4 regions of the Arthrobacter sp. TJ-236 genome follow, and region 4 is predicted to be linked to each of the others. Evidence: riboswitches for the same ligand, from Rfam matches in the RefSeq annotation. Region 4 holds a riboswitch; each other region holds the start of a gene.
What was found. A riboswitch is a leader RNA that binds a small molecule or an ion and turns the genes downstream of it on or off. The one in region 4 is predicted to bind cyclic di-AMP.
Positions count from the first base shown of each region.

Region 1: linked by a shared signal. The riboswitch ahead of AC4D16_RS08925 (NlpC/P60 family protein) and the one ahead of AC4D16_RS14310 (LysM peptidoglycan-binding domain-containing protein) in region 4 are both predicted to bind cyclic di-AMP.
Region 2: linked by a shared signal. The riboswitch ahead of AC4D16_RS03150 (C40 family peptidase) and the one ahead of AC4D16_RS14310 (LysM peptidoglycan-binding domain-containing protein) in region 4 are both predicted to bind cyclic di-AMP.
Region 3: linked by a shared signal. The riboswitch ahead of AC4D16_RS07860 (M23 family metallopeptidase) and the one ahead of AC4D16_RS14310 (LysM peptidoglycan-binding domain-containing protein) in region 4 are both predicted to bind cyclic di-AMP.

Region 1 covers NZ_JBZCNI010000002.1:41,092-45,562, forward strand. Annotated here, with positions in the region: gene serC (phosphoserine transaminase) at 1-1,094, opposite strand, end outside; gene AC4D16_RS08920 (iron-dependent transcriptional repressor DtxR) at 1,316-2,014, shown strand; cyclic di-AMP (ydaO/yuaA leader) riboswitch at 2,174-2,326, shown strand; gene AC4D16_RS08925 (NlpC/P60 family protein) at 2,332-3,156, shown strand; gene AC4D16_RS08930 (NlpC/P60 family protein) at 3,180-4,016, shown strand; gene AC4D16_RS08935 (HNH endonuclease) at 4,262-4,471, shown strand, end outside.
Region 2 covers NZ_JBZCNI010000001.1:673,507-677,977, forward strand. Annotated here, with positions in the region: gene AC4D16_RS03145 (NAD-dependent epimerase/dehydratase family protein) at 1-878, shown strand, start outside; gene AC4D16_RS03150 (C40 family peptidase) at 1,046-1,891, opposite strand; cyclic di-AMP (ydaO/yuaA leader) riboswitch at 1,894-2,068, opposite strand; gene mutM (bifunctional DNA-formamidopyrimidine glycosylase/DNA-(apurinic or apyrimidinic site) lyase) at 2,214-3,176, opposite strand; gene rnc (ribonuclease III) at 3,177-3,986, opposite strand; gene rpmF (50S ribosomal protein L32) at 4,041-4,244, opposite strand; gene AC4D16_RS03170 (YceD family protein) at 4,247-4,471, opposite strand, start outside.
Region 3 covers NZ_JBZCNI010000001.1:1,658,907-1,663,377, reverse strand. Annotated here, with positions in the region: gene AC4D16_RS07870 (ABC transporter ATP-binding protein) at 1-401, shown strand, start outside; gene AC4D16_RS07865 (siderophore-interacting protein) at 398-1,450, shown strand; cyclic di-AMP (ydaO/yuaA leader) riboswitch at 1,614-1,817, shown strand; gene AC4D16_RS07860 (M23 family metallopeptidase) at 1,821-3,113, shown strand; gene AC4D16_RS07855 (MFS transporter) at 3,110-4,357, opposite strand; gene AC4D16_RS07850 (diacylglycerol/lipid kinase family protein) at 4,408-4,471, opposite strand, start outside.
Region 4 covers NZ_JBZCNI010000003.1:443,122-447,592, reverse strand. Annotated here, with positions in the region: gene acs (acetate--CoA ligase) at 1-811, shown strand, start outside; gene AC4D16_RS14315 (GrpB family protein) at 800-1,252, opposite strand; gene AC4D16_RS14310 (LysM peptidoglycan-binding domain-containing protein) at 1,424-2,323, opposite strand; cyclic di-AMP (ydaO/yuaA leader) riboswitch at 2,329-2,514, opposite strand; gene AC4D16_RS14305 (hypothetical protein) at 2,687-2,917, opposite strand; gene AC4D16_RS14300 (class I SAM-dependent DNA methyltransferase) at 2,928-4,471, opposite strand, start outside.

The DNA.
Region 1 (4,471 bases), on a different contig from region 4:
ACGAAGGTGGCGATGCGCAGCTGGTTGCGGCCGAGCTTGCGGTACGGCTCGACGTCCACCACTCCGTTGGCGCGGAGGATCGCGGCCACCCGTGCGGCGTCCACGGTCTCCTCGAAGTCCACCGTGACGATCACGTTCGAACGGTACTCCGGCCGCGTGACGTAGGGGGACGCGACCGATGAGGCCTCGGCCCAGGCGTACAGGCGCCCCGCGGAGTCCGCGGTGCGCGACGTGGCGAACGGCAGTCCGCCCTCGGCGTTCAGCCACTGCACCTGGGCGTCGAGGGTCACGAGGGTGGAGAGCGAGGGCGTGTTGTAGGTCTGGTTCAGGCGGGAGTTCTCCACCGCCGTCTGCAGGTCGAGGAAATCGGGGATCCACCGCCCGCCCGCCCTGATACGCGCCACGCGGTCGAGCGCCGCGGGGGAGAAGAGCCCCAGCCACAGCCCACCGTCGGAGGCGAAGTTCTTCTGCGGGGCGAAGTAGTAGACGTCCGTCTCGGCGACGTCCACGTGCAGCCCGCCGGCCGCGGAGGTGGCGTCGATGACCGTCAGGGCGCCGTCGTCCGTCCCGTCCACGCGCCGTACGGGCGCCGCGACGCCGGTCGAGGTCTCGTTCTGCGGCCAGGCGTAGGTGTCCACGCCCGCCTCCGCGACGGCATCCGGACGAGCGCCCGGAGGGGACGTGATGATGCTCGAGGGCTCGAGGAACGGGGCCTTGTCCGTGGCCGACGCGAACTTCGATCCGAACTCACCGAAGGAGAGGTGCTGCGCCTTCGCCTCCACGAGACCGAACGCCGCCGCGTCCCAGAAGGCTGTGGATCCGCCGACGCCGAGGATCACCTCGTAGCCCTCGGGGGCGCCGAAGAAGGTCATGAGGCCCTCGCGGACGTCACCCACGAGGTTCCTGACGGGCGCCTGGCGGTGCGAGGTGCCGAGGAGCGTGCTGCCCGCGCGCACGAGGGCGTCCAGCTGCGCGCCGCGCACCTTGGACGGGCCCGCGCCGAAGCGGCCGTCGGCGGGCAGGAGGTGGTCGGGGATGCGCGGCAGGTCGGTCAAGGATGCTCCAGGTGGTCGGCGGCGGCGTGTGCCCCTCATTCTGCCCCAGCCCGGGCACGCGGCCCCTGTCCGTGACGAGCCCGCGACGGCGGCGCGGTACCCGCGCGGGACGGCGCCGCAGGCGCGCGCGCACCGGCCCTGCCCGTCGCCATGGGTTAACCTTGGGAAGCGTGGCGAGGCGCAGGCTGAGGCGGACCTGACCGCCGGCCGCGCGCGGCCCTCCAGCCGCGAACCCGCACCGCACCAAGGAGCTGAACCGCATGACGGACCTCATCGACACCACCGAGATGTACCTGCGGACCATCCTCGAGCTCGAGGAGGAGAACATCGTGGCGCTCCGGGCACGGATCGCCGAGAGGCTGCGGCACTCCGGGCCCACCGTCTCGCAGACGATCGGACGCATGGAGCGCGACGGGCTCGTGGTGGTCTCGGGGGACCGGCATCTCGAACTCACGGAGGTGGGACGCCGCCGGGCCACGGAGGTCATGCGCAAGCACCGTCTGGCCGAGCGCCTGCTCAGCGACGTGATCGGCCTCGACTGGGCGTACGTGCACGACGAGGCCTGCCGGTGGGAGCACGTCATGAGCGAGCGCGTGGAGCGCAGGCTCTACGAACTGCTGGGCAAGCCCTCGCAGTCCCCGTACGGTAATCCCATCCCCGGCCTCGAGGCGCTCGGTGGCGTCCAGACCGAGCAGTTCACCGACGGCGTCGTGACGCTCCTGGCCGCCATGGGCACGTACTCACCCGAGAGCGCCGTGACCCTCGTCCGGCTCGCCGAGCCCATCCAGGTGGACCCGGAGCTCCTCACCCAGCTCGACGAGGGCGGCCTGCGACCCGGCGCGAGCCTGAGCCTGGAATCGGTGGGCGGCTACGTGTCGGTCCGCGTCCCCGGGGTCGAGGGCGCCCTCGAACTGCCTCCCGAAGTGGCCTCGCACGTCTTCGTGTCGGTCGACGCCTGACCCTTCCCGGGAGCGCCGCACGGTGGCCGGAAAGGCAAGCAGCCTGAGGACCGTGACCAGAACGTGACATACCGCTGGTTCTCGGGTAGCCTTCATCCCGTGCCAAATTCGCTCTAGATCCGGCACCCTCCTGCAAATCGCCTAGCTCTGCCATTGCTCGAGGTCCGTTCGCACCATTCGCATGGCAGAGGCGGGGGAACCAATTTGTGGACTTCTTTCGAGAGGTCCTTGGGGTTAAGTCGCTGCTCGCAGCGGCCGGGTGACTCCCATCCGAATCCGACAGCTCACCTCGCAGGCGTTGGGAGAGGTAATCCAACGTGTCCACCAGCACCACGCTGGGCCGCCACCGCGCGCCCCAAACCGTCAGCCCGCTGACCGCACTGTCCGCCGCCGTCTCGTCCAACGCAGGATCAGTCGGCCGCCAGGCAGCCGTCATCGTCGCAGCGTCGGGTCTCGTCCTCACCGCCGGTCTGCCGGCTCACGGAGCGGCTTCCGCCGAGCGTGAGGCCCAGGCCTCCACCCTCACCGTCTCCCGCGTCGTCACCGCCGAGGTCACCGTCCCGGCCACGGCCGAGGTCGCGTTCGAGCTCGTCCCGGTCGCCGTCGAGAAGGCGCCGGAGAAGGCGCCGGAGCCGGCTCCCGTCGTCGTCGAGGCGCCCGTTGCCGCGCCGACTCCGGCACCCGTGGTCGTGCAGGCGCCGGCGCCCGTCGCCGTGCAGGCTCCGGCACCGGTCGCCGTGCAGGCTCCGGCACCCGTCGCCGTCGTCGCCGCCCCGGCTCCCGTCGCCGTGGCGCAGCCCGCTCCCGCGCCGGCCGCCCCCGTCGCCGCCGCCTCCGGTGTGGCCGACGGGCTCGTCGGCAGTGCCTACGCGCAGATCGGCGTGGCGCAGGACTGCACGGCCATGGTCGAGAAGGCGCTGCGCTCGGTCGGCAAGTCGGTCGGCGACCTCGCACCGGGTCAGTTCTTCCAGTACGGCGATGTGGTGGGTTCGCCCGCTCCCGGCGATCTGGTCATCACCGGCGGCCACGTCGCCATCTACGTCGGTAACGGCCAGGTCATCAGCGGCGGTCTGAACGGTATGAACACCGGTCTGCACAGCCTGTCCGACCTCCCCGGCGCCAGCTTCGTCCGCGTCCGCTAAACCCCTCATACCCGGAGACCTTCATGACACGCGCCACGATCGCCCGCCACCGCGGGGACACGCAGAGTTTCTCGGACCTCGCGAGGGCCGTCACCAGCAACGCCGGCGGCATGGGACGGCAGGCTGCGGTCATCGCCGCAGCCTCCGGTCTCGTCCTCACCAGCGGCGTCGCCGCCAACGCGGCGGACCTCCAGCCGCAGCGTGAGGTCGCTACCACCAAGCTGACCGTCACCGTCGAGCGGACCGCGGTCGTCGCGGCGAACACCACGACCGTCGCCTTCAACCGGACGCCTGTCAAGGTCCAGGCCGCTCCCGTGGTCGTCCCTCCTCCGGCACCCGCTCCCGTGGTCGAGGCTCCGGTTGCCGCCCCGGCGCCCGCTCCGGTCGTCCAGCCCGCAGCGGTTGCACCGGTCGTCGCTCCGGCTGTCGTGGCTCCTGCTCCCGTGGTCGCAGCGCCCGTCGCCGCTCCGGTCGCGGCGCGCGTCGCAGCTCCCGCTGCTCCCGCAGTTGCCCCGCCGGCCGTTTCCTCGGGAGTCGCGGCCACCATCGCCGCCGCGGCCCAGGGCCAGCTCGGCGTCATGCAGGACTGCACGCGACTGGCGAGCAACGCGCTGGCCGCCGCCGGCATCAACTTCCACGGCTGGCCCGCCGGCTACCTCTCCCTCGGCCGCACGGTCAGCGCGGGCGAAGCCATCCCGGGTGACCTCATCTACTACGCCGACGGCGGCATGGGCATGGCTCACATCGCGGTGTACATCGGCGGTGGCCAGGCGGTCCACGGCGGCTTCAACGGCAACACGACGGTGATCGCACCGGCCGAGCTCGGCTCCGGCGGTGTCTACATCCGCGTGGGCGGCTGACGCTTCCGCACCGACGCTTCACGAAAGGACCGGCCACCCGCCGGTCCTTTCGCGTTTAACAGACTGCCGTCCCGTGAGCCCGTGCATGCCGAGGGGCGGAACGACACCTGCAGCCCTGCGGAGCCGCGTGATTAGCGGCTGCCCCGTGTCCGGCTTACTCTTGCAGTGTCACTTTCGAAGCTCTTCTCCCGTCGTCCCGACTGGCAACCGGTAGCGGGGAACAGGTCAGCGATGAGGCTCGTCGAATGCGCACACTCGTTCTGAATGCTGGGTACGAACCACTTGCGGTCGTCACGTTCCGCAGGGCGCTGGTGCTTGTGCTGACGGGGAAGGCGAGTGTGGTCGCGGAGGACGACGAGCCCGTGGTCGGCCCCACGGACGTTCTCGGCAGACCCTCCGTGATCTTGCTCAACAGGTACGTGAAGATCCCGTACCGCCATGACGTCACCGCCACG
Region 2 (4,471 bases), on a different contig from region 4:
GCAGGCCCTCGAACGTGGTCGGGGCCACGGACGTCCTGGGTTCCGTCGACGACGCCGGCGCGGTGGAGGACGCCGCACGCGGATGCAGCGCGATCATCCACCTCGCGGCCAAGGTCTCCTTCACGGGTGCACTCGAGGACTTCCGGCGCATCAACGTCGATGGCACGCGGTACGTCCTCGACGCCGCGGTCCGGCATGGTGTCGCCGACGTCGTCCACGTCTCCTCCCCCTCCGTTGCGCACCTCGGGGCCTCACTGGTGGGCGCACCCGCCGGACCCGCCGATCCCGACCGGGCGCGGGGCACCTACGCACGGACGAAGGCCGCAGCCGAAGTCCTGGCGCTCGGTCGGTCCGGGACCGGCCTCCGCGTGGCGGCGGTCCGGCCGCACGTCGTCTGGGGCCCCGGCGACACCCAGCTCGTGGAGCGGGTGATCGAGCGCGCCCGGCGTGGGCGGCTCCCGCTGCTCGGCCACGGCACATCCCTGATCGACACCACGTATGTGGACAACGCGGCGTCGGCGATCGTCGCGTGCCTCGCCAGGATGGACGCCGCCGCCGGCCGGGCCGTCGTCGTCACCAACGGCGAACCCCGCCCCATCGCCGAACTCCTCGCAGGTATCTGCAGGGCGGGGGGCGTGGAACCTCCACGCTGGTCGATCCCCGGCAGTGTGGCCCGCGGGGCCGGGGCCGTGATCGAACGTGCGTGGATGCGCCTGGGACGCGAGGACGAGCCACCGATGACCCGATTCCTCGCCGAACAGCTCTCCACCGCCCACTGGTTCGACCAGCGGCGGACGCGACAGGTGCTCGACTGGAGCCCGTCCGTCAGTATCGACGAGGGCTTCCGGAGGCTCGCCGCCCACTACGGCGGCGTCTGAGGACCACGGCTGCACGGACGTGCCCGCCAGTCATCGGACGGCGGGTCGTCCGGCACAACGGCCGCGCTGCAGAACAGCCATGACGCGTAGCGGCTGGGAATGACGAAGGACGGGATGCTCTGCATCCCGTCCTTCGTCCGCTGTACCCGGCGCTGCCGGCGGATGGCCTAGCGCGTGTAGTACCCATCGACGGCCATCGCCGTGACGGGGTGGACCTGCGTGCCCTGCGAGGGGTTCAGCGCGCTGATCATCTGCCCGTTGCCCAGGTAGATCCCCACATGGCTGCCGCCGTTCTGGCTGACGAGGTCTCCCGGCTGCGGGGTGGTCGTCGGCTGCAGCGCGTCGAACTGCGCGTGGGTCACACGGGGCAGCTGTACGCCGTGCTGGGCGTACACCCACTGCACGAAGCCGGAGCAGTCCCAGGCGCCGAAGGACGTGCCCCCGTAGACGTAACCGGAACCCTCGCCGCTCATCGCCGTTCCGACGATGCCGGACATCGGAGTGATGGAGGATGCCGACTGCGTGGTGAGGCCGGTCGTGTTGCCCGCGCCCTGCGTCGACGTGGACGCCGAGAAGACAGCAGGAGCGGCTGCGGGAGCCGCGACCGCCGACTGCTGCGCAACCGGTGCGCCGCCCAGGGCGATCGTCTGCCCCGGGTAGATCACGGAGCCGTGTCCGAGACCGTTGGCCGCGAAGAGCGTGTCCAGGCTGACGCCGTGGGCCGCTGCGATGCCGCCGAGCGTGTCGCCGGACCGGACCGTGTAGGTCCCTGCCGCGGGAGCCGCGACGGTGGTGACCGGTGCGGTGGTGGCGGCGACGGTGCCGACGGTCACCTCGCCCGCGGCACTGGCCGGGAGCGCTGCTCCCAAGAGGATGCCGGAGGCGGCGACGACGACGACGGCGGGCTTACCTGCGGCCGAGGCGCTTGCGCCGACGGCGCGTGAGGCGGTGACGAGAGGGTTGGTGCGCGACGGAACGGCCCGGTGGCGCGCGATATGACGGTTATGTGACATGTTGTTGCCTTTCCCGATGCCTACGAAGTTAGCTGTCGGGTTCGGATGGGACATCCGGACACGTCATGTCATCGACCGCCGCCCCAGTGCCGGTCAATGCGTGTCTTTACCCCTAGGACTTGTGAGAAAGCCCGCTTTCGGTTCCCCCGCCCCTGTCGAATGTGGTGTTCGAACGGTCCGTCCTCATCGACAGGGTTAGGCAAAGAGAGGAAGGGCGACCCCCCGAGGTGGGCGGGCGCTGGAACAACGGTACGCGGCGATCACGTTCCTGTCACGTTCGGATCACGCCTGCCTCGCAGTCTGGCCTCGGCGGCGCTGATGACTATAATCTCGCCGACCGCGGACGCGGCTGGCAGACGGGGCAGAAGAAGGACGAACGGTTCATGAAGGACTCTCGTCGCATCAGGGTGACACGGCCTGCCGCGGCACACCGGCGGCAGGGCTCACCCTCGCGCCCGTAGGCCTCCAGTTCGCGGGCGAAGTAGCCGGAGGTACCGTTAACGTTGACGTAGAGCGAGTCGAAACTCGTGCCGCCGGCTTCCAGCGCACGCTCCATGACCCCACGCACGGCGTCGACGACCCGATCGGTGTCGGGGCGGCGCATGGTGTCGGTCGGCCGGGCGTAGTGCAGCCGGGCCGCCCAGAGGGCCTCGTCCGCGTAGATGTTCCCGATGCCGGAGATGAGGCCCTGATCGAGGAGCGCACGCTTCAGCCCCGTCCTGCGGGCACGCAACCGCTGGTGGAAGGTCGCGGTGGAGAAGATCGGGTCCAGCGGATCGCGGGCGATGTGCGCGGCCTGCCTCGGGATCAGCGTCAGCTGCTCGGCGCCGAGGCCGCCTGCACCGCCGTCGCCCGTGGGGTCGAGATCGGCGAGGAACATGCCGCCGAAGATCCGCTGGTCGACGAACCGGAGGTCCGTGGGCAGACGCTCGCCGTCCGGTCCGGTCGCCGGGGACAGTCCGAGCCGGACCTTGAGGTGCTTCTCCCGTGCCGCCCCGGGCTCCTCGATGAGCAGCTGGCCGCTCATGCCGAGATGGGCCATGAGCGCGACGGTCGGCGCCTGCTCGCTGCCGGCCGCCTCCTCGAGGGGCATCCACAGGAACTTGCCGCGGCGCACCACGTCCCGCACCGTGACACCCTCGAGGTTCTGTCGGAAGTCCTCGGCGCCCAGGAGGTGCCTGCGCAGGGAGCGGGGGTCCACGACCTCCACGTCCTGGATCGTCCGGCCCGTCACCCATCGCGCGAGCCCGCGCCGGACGACCTCGACCTCCGGGAGTTCAGGCACTCAGGAACCGTTGTCGTGCGTGCGGGACATCTCGGCCCCGGGCAGTGACGGGGGTGCGTGGGAATCCGAGGGGTGCGAGGCTTCCGGGGCGCCCGACGGCAGGACGGGCTGCGGCGCGTCGGGGTCGGTCGCGCCGTCCGACAGCAGCACCCAGGTCTCCGCGGCGGCGGCCTGTTCCGCCTCCTTCTTGGACGGCCCTGTACCGGAGCCGTACTCGACGCCGCCGATCACCAGACGCGCGGTGAAGGTGCGCGCGTGATCGGGGCCCACGCCTGCGACCCGGTAGTCGATGAGCCCCAGGCGTCGGCTTGCAGCCGCCTCCTGGATGCGTGTCTTCCAATCGGTGCCGCCACCCAGGACGGCGGAGTCGGCGAGGAGGGGGGCGATCAGCCGCATGACCATGGCGCGGGCCGTCTCGATGCCGTGCGTGAGGTACGCGGCGCCGATCACGGCCTCCATGGTGTCCGCGAGGATGGAGGCCTTGTCACGGCCGTTCGTCAGTTTCTCGCCCTGCCCGAGCAGCACGTGGCTGCCGAGGTCCAGGCTGCGGGCCACTCCGGCGAGGGCCTTCGTGCTCACGACCGCCGAGCGGCGCTTGGCGAGCTCACCCTCGGACAGGTCGGGGTTGTCCCGGTAGAGGGCATCGGTGACCGACAGCCCGAGAACGGAGTCGCCGAGGAATTCGAGGCGTTCGTTCGTGGGGATGCCACCGCGCTCGTAGGCGTAGGACCTGTGTGTCAGGGCAAGACGAAGCGTCTCGGAGTCGATGTCGACCCCGAGACGCTTCGTGAGTTCTGCGGTGTTCTTCATGAAAGCTTCAGCCGACCCCGCCGGACCTTCGCCAGGCAGGGACCGGATCCGACATCAGACGTCGGCGACCTTCCGGCCCTTGTACTCGAGGAACAGCGGCGTGCCGGCCGAGTCGGTGACGACCTTGGCCTGGTGGGCGAGGCTGTAGGTGACGCGACCGTTCTCGAGGGTCTTGACCAGCTTGGGGGCGGTTGCCTTCCACTGGGACCGGCGTGCGCGGGTATTCGCGCGGGACATTTTCCGCTTCGGGACAGCCACGGCTAACTCTTTTCTCTCTCGTCTGACTCTGACTTGGGTGCCGCGTCATGCTCGGCGGCGGTGCCCGTCAACCCGGCAAGGGCTGACCAGCGGGGGTCCAGAACTTCGTGGTGGTGATCGGGATCGTCGTTCAGGCGTGCTCCGCATTCGGAGCACAATCCCAGGCAATCCTCCCGGCACACCGGCTGGAAGGGCAGCGAGGTGACCACTGCATCCCGCAGAACGGG
Region 3 (4,471 bases), on a different contig from region 4:
TCCTGGACGTCACCCATCAGATCGAGGTGCTCGACCTCATCACCGATCTCAACCGCCGCGCCGGCACCACCGTGGTCATGGTGCTGCACGATCTCAACCTCGCCGCGCGGTACGCGGACCACCTCATCGCCATGCGCGACGGCAGGATCGTCGCGGAGGGTCCGCCGGCCGCCGTGGTCACCGAGGAGATCGTGTCCGGGGTCTTCACCCTCGACTGCCGCATCATCCAGGACCCCGTGTCCGCGACGCCCATGGTGGTCCCGGTCGGGCGCCACCACGGTGCCCGGGACCACGAGAGCAACGAGAAACACGAGAGCCACGGAGCACCTGCGCCACCGCAGGCCGGCTACCGACCCAACCCGCACGACTCCGTTCCCACCCCTGTGGAGGCAGCATCATGACCGACGTGACCGAGCGAACCGCACGGCGTACTGCCGCGGACACCGAACCGATGGTGCTGGCGTTCGACGTCGCCGTCACCCGCGTGCGCGACCTCAGCCCGAACTTCCGCCGGATCACCTTCGGCGGGGCGTGCCTGAAGGGTTTCGGAGTGGCCGGGGACAGCCTCGACCTCCGGATCAAGATCATCATCCCCTCGGCCGGACGCCCGTGCCCGGACATCGCGGGCGTGATGGCGAGCGGTGACAGCGCGAGCTGGTACCAGTCCTGGCTCGCCATGGAGGCCGAGGAGCGCGGATCCATGCGCACCTACACGGTGCGGGCCTCGCGCTGCGACGGCGCGGTCCCGGAGATCGACGTCGACTTCGTGATGCACCTCGACGCCGAGGGCCGCGGCGGCCCCGCTGCCGAGTGGGCCGCGGCGAGCCGCCCTGGTGACCGCGTGTGCGTGATCGGGCCCAACGCCGCAGCAGCGCAGTGCCTGACGGCCGGCGCCTACGGGGGCATCGAGTGGAGCCCCGGCCTCGCCCAGCACGTGCTCCTCGCCGGCGACGAGACCGCGGTGCCCGCGATCGGTGCGATCCTCGAGTCGCTGCCCGCGGACGTCGGCGGGCACGCGTTCCTGGAGGTGCCCACCGCTGCGGACGTGCAGGAGCTGCACACGCCGTCGTCCGTGACCGTCACCTGGCTCCCGCGCGACGGCAAGCCGCACGGTGAACCGCTCGAGGCCGCCGTACGCGACGCCGTCCGGGTGCCGGGCTGGGTCTCCCTCGCCGGATCCGGGGATGCACGGGGCGGCAGCGAGCCGGAGGACGTGGACGTGGACCGCACCATCCTGTGGGAGACCCCGCAGCTGCTCGAGACGGCGATCGTCCAGTCGACCATCAACCCCGACCGCCCGCCGGGCACCCAGCCGTTCTACGCGTGGATCGCGGGAGAAGCGGCTGTGGTGCGCGGTCTCCGCCGCTACCTGGTGCGCGATGTCGGCGTGGACCGCAAGCAGGTGGCCTTCATGGGGTATTGGCGGAAGGGCCGGGCGGAACTGACCTGAGGGTGGTGCGCACCTCAATTTTTCCAACGGCTTTCCGCAGGATTCCGCAGTATCCCACTGATTGTTCACAGCGTGTATAACGGAATTGTAACTACGGGTTTCCTCCCCTACAGTGTGAGCAGCAAAGCCCGAAGACGTGATCCAGGTCCGTACGCCCAACCCTGTCAGCGGACCGCCTGACCAACTCGTGACAGGGGCGGAGGACCCACGATCACGGCGGCGCAGGCCGCCTCGGGGTGAAGCCCTCCCACAGTGCTCGTGGTGCGCTGCCGTATCCGGCAGGTCCGCACCGGAGCCTGGCAGGGGGCCGAGTCGACTCTTGCTCGAACCCGACAGCTGACTCCGCCGGCGTCCCCAGAGAGGTAAGCAGTTGACCCAGACGGTTACGTCCGGGCGCCGTCGTGCGCCCGTCGCTCGCGTGCACCAGCAGCACCCCGTCCTGCTCGGGTCCGACTGCCACACGCTGCCCAGCCGCCGCTCCCTGAGGGCCACTGCGATCGGCGAGGCGCGTGGAGAGGTCCCGGAGCGACGCTCGATCGACGATGCGCTCCACCCGATCGGCGTCGCGCCAGCGGATGTGTCCGCAACCCCGGTGGCCCCGGTGGCGCCCGTCGCGCCTCTCCCGCTCGCCGCACCCGCCGCCGGTGCCGCCCGTGCCGTTCGTCCGGCGTCAGGTCGCCGCGCCGCCGTCGTCGGTACCCCCGAGCCGGACACTGCCACCGCAGGCGCTCCCGCGGTGGAGGTTCCCGCACAGCAATTCCCCACGCGTCGGGAACTGCGGGGCCGATCCGACGCCGCGACCACCCACCCTGCCCCAGCTGTTCCGCTCGAGGCCGTTCACGCCGAGCAACCCCACGCCCTGTTCACAACGTCCCCTGCCGGCGCGGAGATGCCGGACGAACCGACGCCGAGCCGCCGGGAGCGCCGCTCCCACAGCCGTCCGCACGGCGCGCGGGCACGCCGGAACGGGACTCGGAACCGCTCCGGTCTGGCACGTCTCCGCGACCAGTCCGCGACGGCCGGCATGGTGCTCGCCTCGGCCGGGCTGCTCATGGGTACGGTCGCGCCGTCAACCACCGCGGCAGCACCGACCGCCGCGCAGCCGGACGCCGTCGTCACCGCCGGTGCGGCCGCCCCGGCAGTGACCGCGCCCTCCGGGGCGGAGGTGGCCTTCCGCCTGGAGAGTGCGGGCCCGGCGACCGACGGCATCGCCCCGAGCATCGCGAGTGCGCGTGCCCTCTCGGCGTCGGTCTCGCCCGTGGTCCAGGAGCGGGAGGCCTTCGCCGTGCCCGTCGCCGAGGGGACCGTCGCCTCCACCTTCGGGCACCGGGTCAATCCCATGGGCGGTTACGGCACGGAACTCCACACCGGGCTCGACTACGCCAGCGCGTGCGGCACCCCCGTCACCGCGGCCGACGACGGCACGGTGGTCGAGGCGGGATGGCACGCCTACGGCGGCGGGCAGCGGATCGTCGTGGACCACGGTGACGGCATGCAGACCACTTACAACCACCTCAGCGTCATCGACGTCGCGCAGGGAGCGGCCGTGAGCCGCGGTGGTGCGCTCGGTGCGGTCGGCAGCACGGGCAACTCCACCGGGTGCCACCTGCACTTCGAGGTCATGGTCGGCGACGAGAAGGTGGACCCGCAGCCCTGGCTCTAGCCCTCGAGCGCGGGAGCGGCGGCCGAGATGTTCGAGATGGCGCGCCACATCAGGGCCAGCGTGATCGCCGAGCCGGCGAAGGCGAACCACCACGGCCCGGTGAGCCCCCACACCTGGGCGATGAGCCCGCCGAGCAGCTGCCCGATCACGAGCCCGCCGAACACGCCGACCAGGTTCACCGAGCCGATCCGCCCCTGGAGCGGCATCGGGACAAGACGCTGCCGCACGGTCGTCGAGATGGTGGTCCAGATGAAGGCGTAGACGCCGAAGCCGAACATGATCACGTACGCGACGGCGGCCGACGTCGTGAGGGCGAAGGCCAGGTGCATCACCACCTCGAGGCTGAGGCACACGCGCATGAGCGTGGCCAGGCGCACCCGGCGCTCGAGCCAGCCGAAGGAGCTGACGCCCACGAGCCCGCCGAGGGCGGCCGAGGTGGCGAGCAGGCCGTAGCCGACGGCGGTGAGGCCCAGGTAGTCGGTGGCATAGAGCACGAGGACGCTCCACGGAGCAGCCCACGTGACATTGAAGATCAGGATGATGAGGATCAGGGTCCGCACGGGCGCGTTGCCGCGGAGCCAGGCGAGGCCCTCGCGGATGGGACGGGGGCGGGCGCCCTCGACGAGGGCCGAAGGTTCCTGCTGCGGACGGGGTGTCCGCGCCATCCGGGCCACGAGGACGACCGCGAGGCTCACGCAGAGGACCTGCACCGTGAACGGCCAGAACGAGCCGATCGCGAAGAGGAAGGCGCCGAGCGGTGGCCCGACGAGCTGGTTGGCCACCAGATACCCGGCCTGCATGCGGGCATTGCCGGGTCCGAGGTCTGCCGACGGGACCGTCATGGGAAGCAGCGTGCTGCCTGCCGTGTCCGCGAACACCTCCGCGGTGCCGTAGAGGAACGCCGAGACCAGCACCACCCAGATACTCACCTGGCCGGTCACGAGCACCGCCACGAGGCCCGTGACGATCACGGCCCGCACCCCGTTGGCGAGCATGACGAGACGACGGCGGTCATGGTGATCCGCGACGGATCCCGCCACGAGCCCGAACAGGAGCCACGGGAGGATCTGCATCATGGCGCCGGCGGCGACGAGGAACGGCGACGACGTCACCGAGGCGATCAGCAGGGGAGCCGCCGAGAGCGCGATGCCGTCACCGACGTTGCTGGTCCAGGTGGAGGCGAGCAGCCACCGGAAGCTGCCACCGAGCCGACGCGGAGCGATCAGTTCGCCGAGCGAGGGCATTCGTCTCCTGACGGGAATCGGGGCCGGGGCGGGGCCCCGGTTCTCACCCGTCAGGGTAGCGGGTCGCTGACCACCGCGGGGTCCTTGTACCCGAGGGGCATCCGCAGGCGTAGG
Region 4 (4,471 bases):
CACCGTGGGCGAGGCGATCAACCCGGAGGCGTGGCGGTGGTTCCGCCGGAACCTGGGGCGGGACGAGGTTCCCGTCGTCGACACCTGGTGGCAGTCCGAGACCGGCGCCACGGTGCTCTCCCCCAGCCCCTCGGACACCGCGTTCAAGGCGGGTTGCGCGGCACGTCCCCTGCCCGGGGTCGGCACGCGGATCGTGGACGAGCACGGGCAGGCGGTTCGCCCCGGCGTCCAGGGGTTCATCGTCGTGGACCGCCACGGCCCTGCCATGGCACGGACGGTCTGGGGGAATCCGCAGCGCTACCTCGACGCGTACTGGCGGACCTTCGCGGCGCAGGGCTGGTTCCTCGCCGGTGACGGCGCCCGGTACGACGACGACGGCGACACCTGGATCCTCGGGCGCGTGGACGACGTCATCAACATCTCGGGGCATCGCCTCTCCACCATCGAGATCGAGTCCGCGCTCGTGGCCCATCCGCTCGTGGTCGAGGCGGGGGCGTGTCCCGTCGCGGATCCTCTGACCGGGCATGCGGTGGTCGCGTTCGTGGTGCTGGCGGCGGGGGCAGCCCCTGAGGACGACGTCGTGGGGATCCTCCGGGCTCACGTGGCCGCGGTGATCGGGCCGATCGCGCGCCCGGCCGCCGTCGTCGTCGTGCAGGACGTGCCGAAGACGCGTTCAGGCAAGATCATGCGGCGCCTGCTCACGCAGCTCTACGAGGGGTCCGCGCTCGGCGACACCACGTCGCTGCAGAACGAGGGGTGCGTGCCGGGTATCCAGGACGTCCTCGCCGCGAGGCGCTCCTCATCCGGGTGATCGGACCGAGCGCGGACGAGCATCGTGAGGATGGAGGGGGTCCGCGCGGAAGGCATTCTCGTAGATGTCGTACACGGCAGCTGCCTTGAGGTCGTTGTAGGACCCCTCGCCGTCGAGGATCGCCTCGCGCTTGGCGGCTGCGTAGTACTCCCGATCCGCGTCGCTGGACCGGAGCCGGTCGAGGAAGAGCAGATGCCTCCGAGGCTCGACGGCCGACGGACCCCAGACGTGGAGATTCGTGTTCGGCGATCCCAGGGTCAGGTGGAGGTGGGGGTCCCCCGCGATCTCGACCCGGAAAATCAATCTGAAGCCCAGGCCGTGGAGGGGTGCGAGAAACAGCGTCTCGCGGAACAAGTCGACGGCGGTGAGGTCGACGTCGAGGACCGGCTTCGCCAGGAGCCGCGGTACGGCGGTCGAACCGACATGGCGGATGCTCATCACCTGGTCCTGCGCGGCATCCCGGACGACTCCCCCAGCGCAGGCTCAGTGCCTCAACCGCGCGGTGGTCGTCGTCGAGCCCTTCATCCGGATCTCTCAACGAAGGAAGCGGCAGGCGCCCCGTCCAAGCACCTGCCGCTTCCCGTTCAAGGATCGAACGGTTCGTTCGGACGCTTAGGCGCCGACCCGCACGAAGGATGCTCCCGGGAGGTCCGAGAGGGGGTGCTGCATGGTGGCGTTGATGCCGTTCATGCCGCTGCTGATGACCTGACCGCCACCGGCGTAGACCGCCACGTGACCGCCGGTGATCACGAGGTCCCCGGGAGCCGGGGCGGACACCCGGGCCCCGAACTGGAAGAACTGAGCCGGGCCGAGGTCGCCCACGGAGATCCCGGCGGCACGCAGTGCCTTCTCGGCCAGCACGGTGCAGTCCTGGACGGCGCCGGCGCGAAGCTGCGCCTGAGCCGATCCGAGGATGGCCGCTGCCGCATTGCCCGAGGGCGCTGCAGCGACCGACGAGGCGTGCACGGGTACCGGGGTGATCGCTGCCGAGGCCAGGTAGACACCCGACCCGGGCGCCGTGGACACGGCCGGTGCAACAGCGGCGGCCTGCTGGTAGGCAGGAGCCGCAGGTGCAGCGGCAACCGGAGCGGACACCGTCTGGGCCGGCGCGGTGACGGCCGATCCGGCGGTGGGGATCGTGATCGACTGACCGGGGAAGATGACCGATGCGAGCGAGAGGCCGTTCGCGGTCAGGACCGAGGTGAGGTCCGCTCCGTAGCGTGCGGAGATGGCACCCAGGGTGTCACCGGCGGCGACGGTGTGCGTGGAGCCGGCGACAGCAGTGGCCGCCACGGTGGAGGCCACCGAGGTGTAGTTCGTCGCGGCGTCGGTGTAGGTGCCGGCGTTGGCCGTTCCCATCGCGCCGAACGCGAGGCCGGAGGTGACCGCGATGACGGCGACCGGGCGGCCGACGGTCGTTGCGTGCGCGCCGGCGATGCGGCCGAGTGCCTGCAGTGCGAGGTTGCCCTCGACGTCGGCCCTGTGGCGTGCCGGTGAAGTGATTCGTGACATGGTTCTGTACCTCTCCCATGCCTGCGGGGTGAGCTGTCGGGTTCGGATGGGAGTCACCCGGCCGCGGACACCGCTGGATACGGCGGTGGTGTGCGACTTAACCCCGAGGACGCCTGCAGGGAAACCTGGGCGCCCGGTGGAACTGATGGTTCCCCCGTCCCTGCCTTTCGTGTGTGCGGACGTATTCCGGTCGGCGGCAGGGCTCGGCAATCCGTCCGGAAGCGTCTCACGTGGACGGAGACGCTGGTGTGACCCTAGCCGGACCCTCGTCGGTTTGTCACATTTGCGTAACGGGACGTACCATCTGGCGCCGGCCTTCTTGACAGGCCTCCGCCAGGAGGTGCCCGGGGCCCGCACAAGCCCTCATCGGCGGACGCGACGCCAGCGGCGGACGGCAAGGGCCGTGCCCATCGCACTGACCGCGAGCAGCACACCCTGCTGCACGTAGAAGCCCGCCGACATGCTGCCGCCGGAGACTCGCGCGGTCAGGAGGAGGCTACTGACCAGCGTGAGGCTGAGGAGCGCGCCGACGATCACGAGGGTGCTCCAGAAGCGCCGCTCCTGAACCCGCGCTGCCCTCCGCCATCCGTCCATCCCGTCTGACCTACGCTTCGCTGGAGGGCGCAAGGACGTTCTCGTGAATGTCTGTTGCGCGCCGCCGAGCCGTTGTCGCGGCACGCTCCGCCAATGCGTCCGCGACAGCTTGGAACTCGAGCAGGGCAGCCTGCAGGTCCTCCACGATCTCCGCGGCGATGATCTCGGGCGGAACACCGTCGTCCGCGTTCTCCAGGGCTGGATCCTTGAGCCAGGTGATGTCGAGATTGAGCTTGTCACGAGCGACGAGCTCCTCGTACGTGAAGGCTTTGAATCGCTCCGACTCCTGACGCCCTGAACGGTCACTCGGCTTGTACGCCTCCACGAAGTCCGCTAGGTGCTCGTCCCGCAGCGGGTTCTGCTTCATGGTGAAGTGCTGACCCACGCGGAAGTCATACACCCAGAGCTTCTCCGTCCACGCCTTCTCCGGGCGCGCGCGTTTCCGATCGAAGAACAGCACGTTCGCTTTGACGCCTCCGGCGTAGAAGATTCCGGTGGGGAGCCTCAGCAGCGTGTGCACATCGAACTCCTTGAGGAGGCGAGCCCTGATCGTCTCGCCGACGCCGCCCTCGAAGAGGACGTTGTCCGGCACGACGACGGCGGCTCGTCCGTCGCGCTTGAGCAGGCTTGCGATGTGCTGGAGGAAGTTCAGTTGCTTGTTGGTGGTCGTGACCCAGAAGTCCTGCCTCGAGTAGGAGACGTCCTCACGCTCGGCCTTGCCCGTTTCTCCCACCACGGTGATGGAGGACTTCTTGCCGAATGGCGGGTTTGCCAGCACAAGGGAGTAGTGCTGGCCAGGAGTGGTCGCCAATGCGTCCTGAACATCGATGACGGGATCACCGGTGATGCGCCCCACGCCGTGGAGGAACAGATTCATGGTGGCGAGCCGGGCGGTCGAGTCGACCAACTCCGCGCCTCGGACGGTGCGCCCCTCGCTCAGGTCCCGGCGCTGCTCGGGCGTCATGTGCCGGCCGTGATGCTTCTCGATATGTTCGATGGCGCTCAGCAGGAAGCCACCGGTTCCGCAGGCAGGATCGGTGATGGTGTCCGCCGGCGTCGGGGCCATGACCTCAACCATGGCGTGGATAAGCGCTCGTGGCGTGAAATACTGGCCAGCTCCGGACTTCACGTCGGACGCCGACCGCTGCAGGAGGGCCTCGTAGGCGTCCCCGTTGACGTCACCGCCCACCGACCACGCCTCCGAGCCGATCAGGTCCTTGATGAGCTTCCGGAGGAGCGCAGGCTCCTGGATGCGGTTCTGGGCCTTACGGAACACCACCCCGAGATTCGTGGGCAGTTTGCCCAGTTCACGAAGGATGCGCTGGTACTCGGTCTCAAGCGCATCGCCGCTCAGCGACGCCAGGCGGTCCCACGAGATGTCGAGGTGCGGCGGGAACACCGGCTCGGGCACCAGAGAGTTGTTCTGGCGCTCGTCGCACATCTTGAGGAACAGGATGAAGCTCAACTGCTCCACGTAGTCGATCGCAGCTACACCGGAGTCGCGCAGTACGTCGCAGTAGCTCCAGAGCTTGTCGACGAGGCGGCGGAGTTCTG